2 regions of the Methylophaga sp. UBA2012 genome follow, and region 1 is predicted to be linked to the other one. Evidence: riboswitches for the same ligand, from Rfam matches in the RefSeq annotation. Region 1 holds a riboswitch; the other holds the start of a gene.
What was found. Region 1 has a riboswitch for cyclic di-GMP ahead of B2248_RS03620 (hypothetical protein). Riboswitches for the same ligand answer to the same signal wherever they lie in the genome.
Positions count from the first base shown of each region.

Region 2: it holds a riboswitch for cyclic di-GMP, as region 1 does, so the genes downstream of both, B2248_RS14210 (hypothetical protein) here and B2248_RS03620 (hypothetical protein) in region 1, are expected to answer to the same signal.

Region 1 covers NZ_DDCG01000003.1:86,093-92,058, reverse strand. The annotation lists gene B2248_RS03630 (TMEM165/GDT1 family protein) at 1-387, shown strand, start outside; gene B2248_RS03625 (methyl-accepting chemotaxis protein) at 464-1,780, opposite strand; cyclic di-GMP riboswitch class I at 2,200-2,284, shown strand; gene B2248_RS03620 (hypothetical protein) at 2,302-2,982, shown strand; cyclic di-GMP riboswitch class I at 3,336-3,418, shown strand; gene B2248_RS03615 (hypothetical protein) at 3,433-3,963, shown strand; tRNA gene B2248_RS03610 (tRNA-Arg) at 4,120-4,196, shown strand; gene B2248_RS03605 (acetamidase/formamidase family protein) at 4,514-5,884, opposite strand.
Region 2 covers NZ_DDCG01000019.1:221,085-227,050, reverse strand. The annotation lists gene B2248_RS14215 (alpha/beta fold hydrolase) at 1-478, shown strand, start outside; gene B2248_RS14210 (hypothetical protein) at 541-1,800, opposite strand; cyclic di-GMP riboswitch class I at 1,817-1,897, opposite strand; gene B2248_RS14205 (helix-turn-helix domain-containing protein) at 1,979-3,040, opposite strand; gene B2248_RS14200 (autotransporter domain-containing protein) at 3,193-5,658, opposite strand; gene B2248_RS14195 (response regulator transcription factor) at 5,808-5,966, opposite strand, start outside.

The DNA of each region.
Region 1 (5,966 bases):
ACCTGGCTTGGACAATTTATTCTTGGTCCAACAGGTCAGTGGATACTGGGCTTGAGTTTTATTGCGATGGCCGCTTGGTTATTGATACCAGACAAGGAAGATGATGATGCGATTAAATATGCTAGATACGGGGCGTTTGTCGTTACCACCGTGTTATTTTTCATTGCTGAGATTGGTGATAAAACGCAAGTCGCTACGATTGCGCTTGCTGCAACCTACCAAAATATTTTTATGGTGACACTGGGCACGACAATTGGCATGTTATTAGCCAATGTTCCAGTAGTATACGCAGGAGAAGCCATGTTGAAAGTGATCCCTTTGAATGTGGCTAGATGGGCTGCTTCCCTAGTATTTGTTATTGTTGGTTTAACCATTATTCCATGGTAAACCCTGTGACAAGGGCACAATAAATATTATCGAGCCACACACCTGTGTGCGGCTCGATGGTTTATCACTAATAGTGTTAGTGAAGATTCGATAAATTTTCTACCACTTCCACGACTTTTTTTGCACCGCTTCTGATTTGGCTGATGGTATTCCCTGCGGTATTAGCAAACTCAACGCCTGATTCGACACCCGACATGCTTCCGGACATACTTTTTATGACGGAATCACTTTTAGACTGGATTTTATTAATCATGCTCGCTATTTCGGCCGTTGATTGTGAGGTCCGTGTCGCCAGTGAGCGAACTTCATCAGCCACAACAGCAAAACCACGCCCACTATCACCCGCTCTTGCAGCTTCTATTGCGGCATTTAAGGCGAGTAAGTTTGTTTGTTCAGTGATATCGCTGATCGTTTTAACGATAAATGATATTTGTGCGGTTTCTACACCTAGCTGTTCCAACTCGGTTGATGAATGACTGAATTGTTGTTTCAATTCTTCAAGTTTATCAATGGTTTTAAAAATAATATCTTCACCTGTCGAGGATAACTTTTCTGTCTCCAGTGATATTGTATAGGCTGTGTTAGCGGCCGCTTTTTCTTCCTCGGAACGGCGAACTTTTTCAGTAATGTCAGTGGCAAATTTAATGACTCGATAGGGCTTGCCATTACTATCGAATATAGGGTTATAGGTGGCTTCCAACCAAACAGCAGATTGATATTTATTTATCCGTTTAAAATTGTCTGCAATAAAACGTCCCTCATTCAATTGTTCCCAGAACTTGGCATATTCAGGACTTTTTACATAGTCTGAGTCACAAAAAATTCTATGGTGCTGTCCTTTCACTTCATCAAGCTTATATCCCATAAGGCTCAGAAAATTTTGATTGGCATTGGTGACACGACCTCCCATATCAAACTCTATGATAGCCATTGAACGATCGATTGCAGATAGCAAACTATCATTACTACGAGAATGTTCTACACGTTCGGTCACATCGTTAGCAATCTTAAAAATTTTAACGACACGGCCTTCACCATTTTTTATTGGGAAATAATTGGCTTCCAGCCATATATCATGGCCGTTTTTATGCTTGCGTAATACTTCCCCTGAAAAATACTCACCGTTCTTTAGATGCTTCCAAAAATCTTTATATCGGGAAGATTCAACTTCGGATTTATCGCATAACAGTTGATGATGCTGTCCTATCAGTTCAGAAGAGGAATAACCTGTTACCCGAGAAAAATTGTCGTTTACTGCGGTGATGATACCTTCAGGTGTGAACTCAATAATGGCCAGTGATGACTGCATGGCGCTGAAAATCTCCTGCAAGGGAGTGAGTTCGTTTTTTAATAACGCATTCTCGGTGATTAACTGCTTTGTTTTACCAAACATGTCTTTTTTTCGCCTCTTTGCAAATAGTGTGCAATTTAATTGTATGCATCTTATATCGGCAGTGAAAAGTAAAAGTTAACTGCTTTTATACGAAAGCATGATGTCTATCACGTTACTGGTAAGTTAATGATCTTAATGGGGGGCACTGACTTTTGCATTTCAAACACGGTGGGTGGATATGGGTAAATTGTGTTCTGCCGAGTGAGGATTAAGTTATTTTTCACTTATGCTGAAAACGTATCGAATTTTCCTCTATAAACATTGTGTTGAGGAAGAATGGAATGTCTTTTTTTTAATAAATTAGTACCAAAGTACAATGTAATTTTTAATTAATTAAGGCAAGTTAATAGTGCGCAACTGATTGTTGGTGGTTACCTGTTGCGAAATTAAATAGTTATATTATTATTTCATCGTGTTCAACACATTAACGCCAAACCTGATGTGAGTCAGGGACGGAAAGCCTACAGCTGTATATTGAAGTCTTGACAGGGCTGGGTTGCAAAATTATTGGGATATGGGACATGTATAAAAAATTTTTTGCAACAACCCTTGCTCTGTCAGCATCGATGTTAACGATATCGGCTCATGCTGCAAATATTGGCTGGACAGACTGGACAAAAACAAGTCAAAAAACTGCATCTGGAACCATGGCGTTTGGTAGTGACAATGTCAGTGTTGGTTTTAGCTCAAGTTCTGATGCTTATTTCATAGAATCGGGAGCGACAGATAATTGGTGGGGTAATGCCTACACCAAGGGGACGGTTAGCAATCTTCCATCATCACGTGAAATTATCGGTTTGAGTACCGGTGGTACAGTAGAAATAAAATTTTCAGAAACAGTGCTGAATCCTTACATTGCCCTTGTCAGCTGGAACGCAAATAATGTTGATTTTGGTGATACAAAAATTAAATTTGATAGTACTGGTTTAGGGAAGTACGGTTCGGGATCACCCACCCTGTATTCTGACGGTACTGGATTTACTACCTCTAATTTTGCCGAGCTACATGGAGTGATTATTCTTGAAGGGTTATTTGACTCGTTCAGTTTTACTCATACAAGTGAAGGCTGGCATGGCTTTACCGTAGGTGCCGCAGGCATCGCGCCTGTGTCGGAAGTGCCTATTCCAGCGGCTGCATTTATGTTTGCTCCGGCTTTGCTTGGTTTTATGGGACTTCGCCGTAAAGCCAAACAAGCTGCATAATCAATCAATAGATACTGGCGTTTCATAAAAAAAAGCCGTTACAAAATGTAACGGCTTTTTTTGTCACTGATTGTCTCACCATGACAAGCTGGTTATCGAACATATATTGCCTAACTCCATATAGTCTTCTTAATCTGAACTTAATTAGAGATATGTTGACGTGAGTTAATATTCTCTTTGAACATTTTTTTGACTCAATTTTTACTATGAATTTAAAGTCAATTTTTTAAAAAAATCATACTTAAGGATGATTTTTTTTCTAATTCAATTTAAGTAACCTGTTAACAACAGAATATAAGTGTTCATCTGTTACTCGCCATAGCAAGTTAACTTTAATTTATTAATTTTGTTCAACATATTATCGCCAAACCTGATGTGAGTCAGGGACGGAAAACCTACAGCTGTGCATTAGTGGCATCAGGGCTGGGCTGCATTAGATGGAAATTTCTTATGAAAAAAAAATTGTGGATGCTATTAAGCCTCGTTTTATTGACACTATCCCACAACTCTTGGGCTGCAACTGTTGTTAAAGCTAATTTTATTGCCGGATGGGCCCCCACGGGGAGTCCTGAAGTTATTAAGTTTAAAGGGAGTTTTGTTGGCGAAGATCTGAATGAGGACGGGAAGTTATCTTTTGGTGAATTTTCTGTTTTTAATGCGGAGACTCCGAATGATGACGGTACCATTACTTTCTATACTTTATCAGACCTGTTTGATACGGGGGATATTAATATTGGTACGCAAAAATGGTTGGCTAATGGTATAAGTTGGGTTGGAAGTGAGCAGTTAGCTTATATAACTTGGGACCCTTCGGATGACGTGCGACAATCAGTAAATCTCAACATTTCAAGCTTTCCGGGTGTAGTTCACTTTACTTCTTTCGAGGTTTCAGCTGTTCCACTTCCTCCAGCAGCCTTGCTATTTGCTCCTGCGCTACTTGGTTTTATGGGCTTACGTCGCAAAGTAAAACTTGCTGTCTAGTTAATTTCAGTATTTCAAACGTTTAAAGCCGTCATAGAGTGACGGCTTTTTTGTTTGTATCGTTACCGTTTAACCGCCGATCCTATGACGATTAATCAACAAACAATATTCAGTCTTCGAGCTTAATGCTTATCGCTGTTATAATGCCTGACCAATGTCCCCGTAGCTCAGCAGGATAGAGCGTCCCCCTCCTAAGGGGAAGGTCGCAGGTTCGACTCCTGCCGGGGACGCCATTTAATCTTCCTTTTTTCAATAAGTTACATTACTCTGGTGTCAACGCTAGATCCTCAAAATGCCCATTTGGGACAATTTTGGGACACTAACAAAATGATACTGATGTGATAATGGATGATTCAGCATTATGGTTTCAGACTCATTTTTACCAGATAAAACTGTCTGACTATTGTCAGGCATCACTAGTAAATCGAAATAGAAGAACAAAATACCTCATCACAATTTTATTCCTGGTCATCGAGCAGGAGTGTTTCATTAAAAAGGCTATCTGTGGATAGCCTTTTTGGTGTTCTGATGATAAAAATATTAAATCCAATCAGTTTATTGAATCGCCAGCAAAGACGCGTTTTTCAATGACACCATGAACGCCCCAATTACCATCTACCACTTGAGTTATGCCGAAGTCAGCGGATACCGACATCAGAGAAATAGCTTCGTCTTCACTGAGCCCTTTGGCTGTCATGAGAAAGTGGCGCATTTTTCTAAAAGCATCGCGCATGGCATTGTCGATAGAGGATTTTGCGTAAATCTCGCTCTGTGCTTTTTCCCCAAGTGCTTCAAGGTAATTAGGATAACTAAAGCCGTGAACAACCCATTCGGTGTCTGTTTCCAGTAGAGGGTAATCCAGGCCTTGCAAAACCGTATCTTGCAACTCATTTTGTTTGTGAAGAATAACTTGAACGACGCCTGTCATTGAGGTTTCGATAGCGGTTCCAGCAAGTTCTGAGTCACCTTGTGCTGCATGCGGATCGCCGGCACTGAGTAAAGCGCCTTTAACTGCAACAGGGTAGTACATGGTGCCGCCTTTACCAATACGCCAGTCATCAATGTTGCCGCCAAAATAGCCTGGTGGAATAGAGTCGACATAATCTGTTTCGACCGGAGCTACCCCCATTGTTCCAAAATGTAATCTGACAGGAACGCGAATATTCTCGAGGACTTTTGTGTTTTTAGTGATTTTGCTGTGATCAACGGGGACGCCTGGATAGTCAATTTTTTCATGGACGACACCTTTAGGGTCGGTTTGAGGAACCCATTGATAGTTGTAGACCGCTTTTGCCCAGTCTTTCTCTCCAGTCGCGTCAAGCTCAAAAATAGTAATGACTTCACGCGGTTTAGGATCTTCGATCATATCGTTGTAGTGATATCCCCACCATGCTGCAGCATTGACCCCATATGTTTTACCAGCATACTTGGGGTTTCCAGAGGGACGCGGGTACATATCCAGAATGCGTACTTCAAGAACGTCACCTGGCTCTGCACCACAGACATAGACTGGACCAGTTAAAACATGAACTCCGAAACCTTCACCGGCACCACGACCATAGATTGACGCATCCATGGGGCCAGCACCGCGTCGATCCACACCTTTATCATTTTTTTCCCATTTAAAAACGCTCTCAGCACCGGGATCGCCTTTTACCATTCTTTCTGCGTCGTCATTAGCATGATGTGTCAATGTTTCCAGAGTCACAAAATCACCAGATTGAACAACTGCCTGTGGTGCTTTATTTTTACTGAAGTAGCCCCAGTGGACCGTTTTATTATTAGCCGGAATGTAATGATGTTTCGCTTCTGTTGATTCTGAATCACAGCTTATTTCCGCAAATACCGGGCTGCTTAATATCGTGAAAAAGATAGAACTGGCAATGAATCCTGTGTGTTTGAGTGGACTGATGTTGTTCATTAATAACTGCTCCATATTATTTAAAATGAAAAAACATTTTAAAAACAAGCAGATAAGGTGCCATCTTTTAATCTGGCATTAA
Region 2 (5,966 bases), on a different contig from region 1:
AAAGGTATGGACCTCTGCTCGATTTTCAGCTGAGGTTGTGGAATCCATGAACCAAGCCGTCACTGAACTGAAAAATCAGTTTCAGGCCTCATCATTAAGATTGATTGGTTACTCAGGTGGTGGCGCCATTGCTACTTTATTGGCAGCTGAACGAGATGATGTCGACCAGCTGGTCACCGTGGCCGGTAATATCGATACAACGGCCTGGACAGAAATGCAGCATATTTCAGCATTAACAGACTCACTTAACCCGGCAGATGCATGGCAAAAACTCACTGATGTTCCACAAATCCACTTTGTTGGCAGTGAAGACAAGATCATGCCTGAGGCGGTTGCCAAGTCATATCAACAGCATTTTCCTGACTCCAGGCAACCCGAGGTCAGAGTGATTACTGGCATGACTCATCACTGCTGCTGGGCTGAGCACTGGCCAGAATTATTAATGGAAATTTCGGCTTCTGATCTGGAAATCGAATAGATAAAAAAAGCCATCATGCACTTCATGATGGCTTTGTTACTTGCAGATAGTTTTTAAGCTATTTATGCGACTAAATTCGCTTTACGTCGCAAACCTAAAAAGCCTAATAATGCTGGCCCAAATAAAAATAAAGCGGCTGGAACCGGCACGGCACTGACAGCTTGACTCACCACCAGATTAGCAAAGGTATCACCAAACACCAGTTCAAAATTAAAGCCGCTAATGCTCGGCAGAATGACACTATCAAAACTGCCAACGATGCTGGCAAACGTTAAAAAGTTAAACGTACCTTCGGTGACATCATCACCAATAAACTCAAAGCTCAACACTCCGGCCAGCGAAGCGATACCTGACACATCCAGTAAATCAGAATGCGTTTCATCAAACTCCACTACCATCGAACCAAACTCGCCTTGCGTGTAATTACCATTGATGATCATCGTGCCAATCGAATTACCCGCAGTCAGACTGGCATAGTTCTCATAACTTGAACCATTGACCGTAACGTTGCTGTTTATCGTGCCAGTGCCTGATAAGCTGCCGCCTTTAATATTCACGCTGGTTTGAGTCATGACGCCGTTGTTGATGGTTTGACCAGAGGTTTGTGTGTAGCTCCCCTCGCCGGTGACACTTCCCTTCGTATATATAGTTACATCACCACTATTCGTCATGACATTATTGTTGATAACTTCATTATAATTTCGCAGCGTATTTGAGGTCGAAAAAACACCGGAGTTTGTTATCAAGCCTTTGTTTATAATACGGTAATTATTGTTCAAATCCGCGTTATTTGTAATCTCACCAGTATTAGTAAACACAAAACTATTATTAGTGAATTGACTATTATTTATAATTTTGCCTTGGTTATTCACCGAACCGGCCATGATGAGCTGCCCATCATTTTCTATCTCACCGGTATTTGTCAGGGAGACGGCATTAAAAAGTCCTGTCGATTTAATGGAAATAAAACCATTATTATTCATTTCGCCTTGATTGTATAAACTTCCCCAGACAGCCAAAACCCCATCAGTACGATTATCAAGGACTCCTAAATTTTTCATGGTATTACCCTCGGTAATATACGCATGCTTATTGTTGATAAACGTGCCAGTATGGTCGATGGTAATTTTACTCGATTCTAAGGTAGTGACATTATTATCATTCTGGAACGTATCGCCGTTATTGACCGTATTATTATCGTCAGTAAGATAGAGTCTTTCCGTGTTAATGCCGCTTAAGTCTTGAGCATACGCGACACTTAGGATTGAACTAGTCATTAATACAGTGACTAGAAAAAGTGTAGGTTTTACAAAGGTATTCATCCGTTAATCTCTCGTATAGAGCAACCCAGCCACCTTGTCATCCTCAAGGCCTGTAGCTTTCCGTCCTCAGTTCACACTGAGTTTGGCAGAAAAATAGCGTATTGGAATCAATACACAACGAGAAACAGCTTAGTGTTTGTTTTGATTACGCACTATCCGATTTTCGCAAACTGTAAATTTAATTAAAGGCACGGCGAAGTGTGGTTGAAGGTAACTCACCAAAGAGTTGCAAATAGTCATTGGAAAATCGGCCAAGATGCCAAAAATGCCACTCACTAGCCACCTGTGTCACTGTTACACTGATATCGACCGGACAGAGAAGCTGAGAGCGAACCCGGTTTAATCTCAGTCGATACAAATAAGCATTGGGAGTCACCCCCACCACTTTTTTAAAGTTATATTGCAGATTACGCTGGCTGATATACAAGTCTTTACAGATATCAAGAATCGTCGGACAAGTATGACTTTCCAGCTTGGCATGAATATAGTTTATTGCTTGTCGTACTGATATCGTCGCCCGACGGCGTGACAAAACATCACTGGTCTGACCATCAAGCAGTAAGGATGAATCCAGTGCTAGTAACACATATTCCATTACCGATGAGTTCATGTTTTTCTGTTGTTCACGTAAGAGATGATTCGAGTCCATCGCTGATAACTCACATAGATAATCAGTGAAAACCTCTAACGGTTGTCGGTTCACCTCACTGAACAGCATGACGCACTCAGCAGCCATTTCCCAATGCTGTGGATTAATAGCTCTGGCTGACTCTAGAAGTGCCGACTGTTCAAATCGAAAATAGATCGTCTCAACATCAACTCCTGCCTGTATATCAACTTCAACATTGGCTGGCAGAAAAAATAATGAATTCTCAAAGCCATCGTACTCAGACACTCGCACCTGATTGTTCGCCGATCGTGCAAAAGACACTGTGCAAAAATCCTGCTCAATGATGGCACGTTTATGCACAATCTGATTTTGTTGTTCAAGCACGATTCGGACATCATCATTGCCCATTTCACGGTAATGTCCGCGGTACTGTCCTGCAGATAATTGCATTATCTCAATGGGCAACCAGTCTTGTGCCACCTGCTGTTCATAGGCATCAAACAGAGGCTGATCACGATAGACAGTATGGTGCGTCGACATCACTTTTATATGTTCGGTAGGAAGGATTGAATGCACATGACAATAAAAGCCATTAGAATGAATGACTCTGAATATACCCTGATTCAGCATTCTTTTCTCATTCATTGCAAACGGATGCTCAAGAAGCCAGACCTCATAGATGATAACGTGTCTCTAACAAACCACTAAGCAATCACCAGCTCCAAAACAAAAAAGCCCCAACCGTTTCCAGTTGGGGCTTTTCATTTCAGTAATGCTTCAGTCTAGAAAGACCAACGCAGTTTGACTGATGCCGTTTGGTTTAAAAAGTCTTCACGACCTTCTACATCGTATTGAGCGGTGATATCAGTGTAATCGTTTAAATTAACGGTGGCACCGACACCGGCTCTGGCTAACCACGGAGAGGGATCAATCCCATCCGTAGTAAAGGCAGTACCACCACCAGTATAAGACGCTGTCAGACTAGTATCGTCATTGATGACATCATAGCCCACGCCGATATTAGCCAGTAAAGTCGTCTTATCATTTAACTGATGGTCGATATCGGTTTGTACCATTAAGATAAATTCATCGGAATGAACGCTGTCCACATCAAGGTTAATCGCCCCTGCGCCTTTTTCTGTGTAACTTTCATCACGAATATACGCATAATCGGCACGAAGGCTTGGCATTACTGTGCTGCTGTCATTCAGCTCAAAACGTTTGCCAATACCCACACCCACATGGGCAGTGTAGCTATCGTAAACTGCTTCAGCGGTACGGCCAATAAAACTGATTTGGCGTTTGCTATCATTTTTATTCATACCCACATCGGCTTGCCAGTTCAGTTCCACATTTTCAAACTGGGATAAGTCATGGCTACCGTAGGCAATCAACTGATAGGCATCAATATCGGCTTTGTTACCGGATGACATACCATTACCATCAACGCGGGTGTTCATATACGATAAAGCCAGACCTAATCGGCTTGATTGGCTGACATCACCGTCCATACCTACCACAAAACCGTAAGAGTCGGCATCATAACCACTCACACCATTACGTTCTTGTTGACGGGTCCAGCTACCCACCGGTTTTAACCACATGTTTTTATCAGTTAAAAATGCATCACCTGAAGATAAACCACGAGTATTGGCCTGACGGCTTTGAATCACGCGGTTGGTGCTGTGCAAAGTATTGGCAGCGAGTTTTGTGGTGCCGCCCACCAGTAAAGGTAGAGTTTCGGCCACCGCTTCTGTGATTTCCTGGTCATTGGAAAGACGCCCGAATGCTGTTGACACGTTTGCAATATCTGTATTTGTAGAGCCGCCGTTCACAAAACCGTCTAATACACGTGCTGCACTACGACCGGATTTAAAGCCTTCACTGTTGACGCTTTGAAGTACACTGGTATTACCATCTCTTGTTACACGTAAGCCGACAGTATTCCCTTCTTTTTCTGCAGCGAATGAATAGAGTAATGAATTATCCGTCACTTCAAAGCTGCCTGCATCCAAGGTGCCTGCGCTAATCACCTTGCTGAGAAGGCTCCCATTAGCGAGCGATGGCGCACCTTTAACATCTACATCAAGCTTCGAACCATCGGCAAAAGTGGCAGTGCCCGTCACATTTAACTTACCGTATTGACTCGCATCGATCAGTCCCAGTCTAAGCAGACCATTCAGCGTTTGCGTATAGTCTGCCGTTGCTCCAGCCTGACCGAGTGTTAACGGTTTATTAGCAGCAATCGATAAGGTGCCACCAACCACATTCACATTTCCTGAAAAGCCTTCCAGGTCACCGGTTAAAGTTGTAGAACCTGATAAAAAGTTAATAAAACCTTTACCGTTAGCATCTACAATTTCTTGGGAGAATACATAGTTAGTGTTGTTATGGTTAAAGTTAATAATGCCATTGCCAGCACCTAGCTCAACAGATGATGCACCTAAAGTACCTGCTGTTACAACAGTATCGCCAGACGCTGCACCAATATTAAGTACCCCCGATCCAGCCGCCTGATCACCTAAAATGAGTGTACCAGTGCCATTATTTATATTGAAATTAGCACCATCAGCTAGATTTAAAGTCCCTTCCCCCCTGTAACCAATTATCGCAGTCGCACCATCTGCCTGAACAGAAGATCCAGTGCCGGTTACCTGCATATTGCCAATTGCCTCCTCATCATAGCCGAGAAGTAGGCTTGATGATTCTAATGTACCCCCATTTTTTACGATTAACGTACCTTCACCTGTGAAACCGACTCTTAGATAATTAGCTGTCAATGCTGCACTTGATGAGTCGATTATTAATGTGCCGGTTGCTCCTGATCCCACAGCAATGTTTGTCCAGCTTGTTGTGAGAGAACCATTTGTAATTGTCAGATTACCAGTAGACCCATCTGAGTTACCAAGATATAAATTAGCAGTAAGATTTTGTGATGAACCATCGCTGATAGATACTGTACTGCCATTATCTATATTGGCAAGGTCAGTAGGTATTACACCACTGTCCCAATTCGTCGCTGTAGACCATTCTCCATCAGCACCAACCCAATTGTTTATCCCTGCTGCCTGCACTGCCAGCGGTGTTGTTGTCAGCAGTGCAGCTGATAACACAACGGCATGACCGACTGTTTTGGTCTGAATGTTGGTCTTTTGTGTTTTTGTTTTACCTTTAGCTGATGTGAACTCAGAGGCTACCATCCATGCTTGCCTGCTGACATTCCAAACGATGCGATATGCTAGGTTCATACTACTTTTCCATTCCTGTTTTAATTAAGGGTCTACCGAAAACGTTTCTTACTAAAACGAATTTTGTGGTTTGTAAAAAAACGTTAAAAACGAATAAACACTAATCAATAGAAATGGTTTTTTTAAGCTTATTTTTGTATCAATTTGTATCAGACAATCGCGATCGGTTTGGTCAGCTGATAACCGACGTTACGTATGGTTTTGATGGGAAATTGAAAGTCATCCGAACTGAAGCGTTGGCGCATCCGTGAGATATGTAAATCCAGGCTTCGACTCTCAGGTGAATAGTTAGGATTACCCAGTGCACT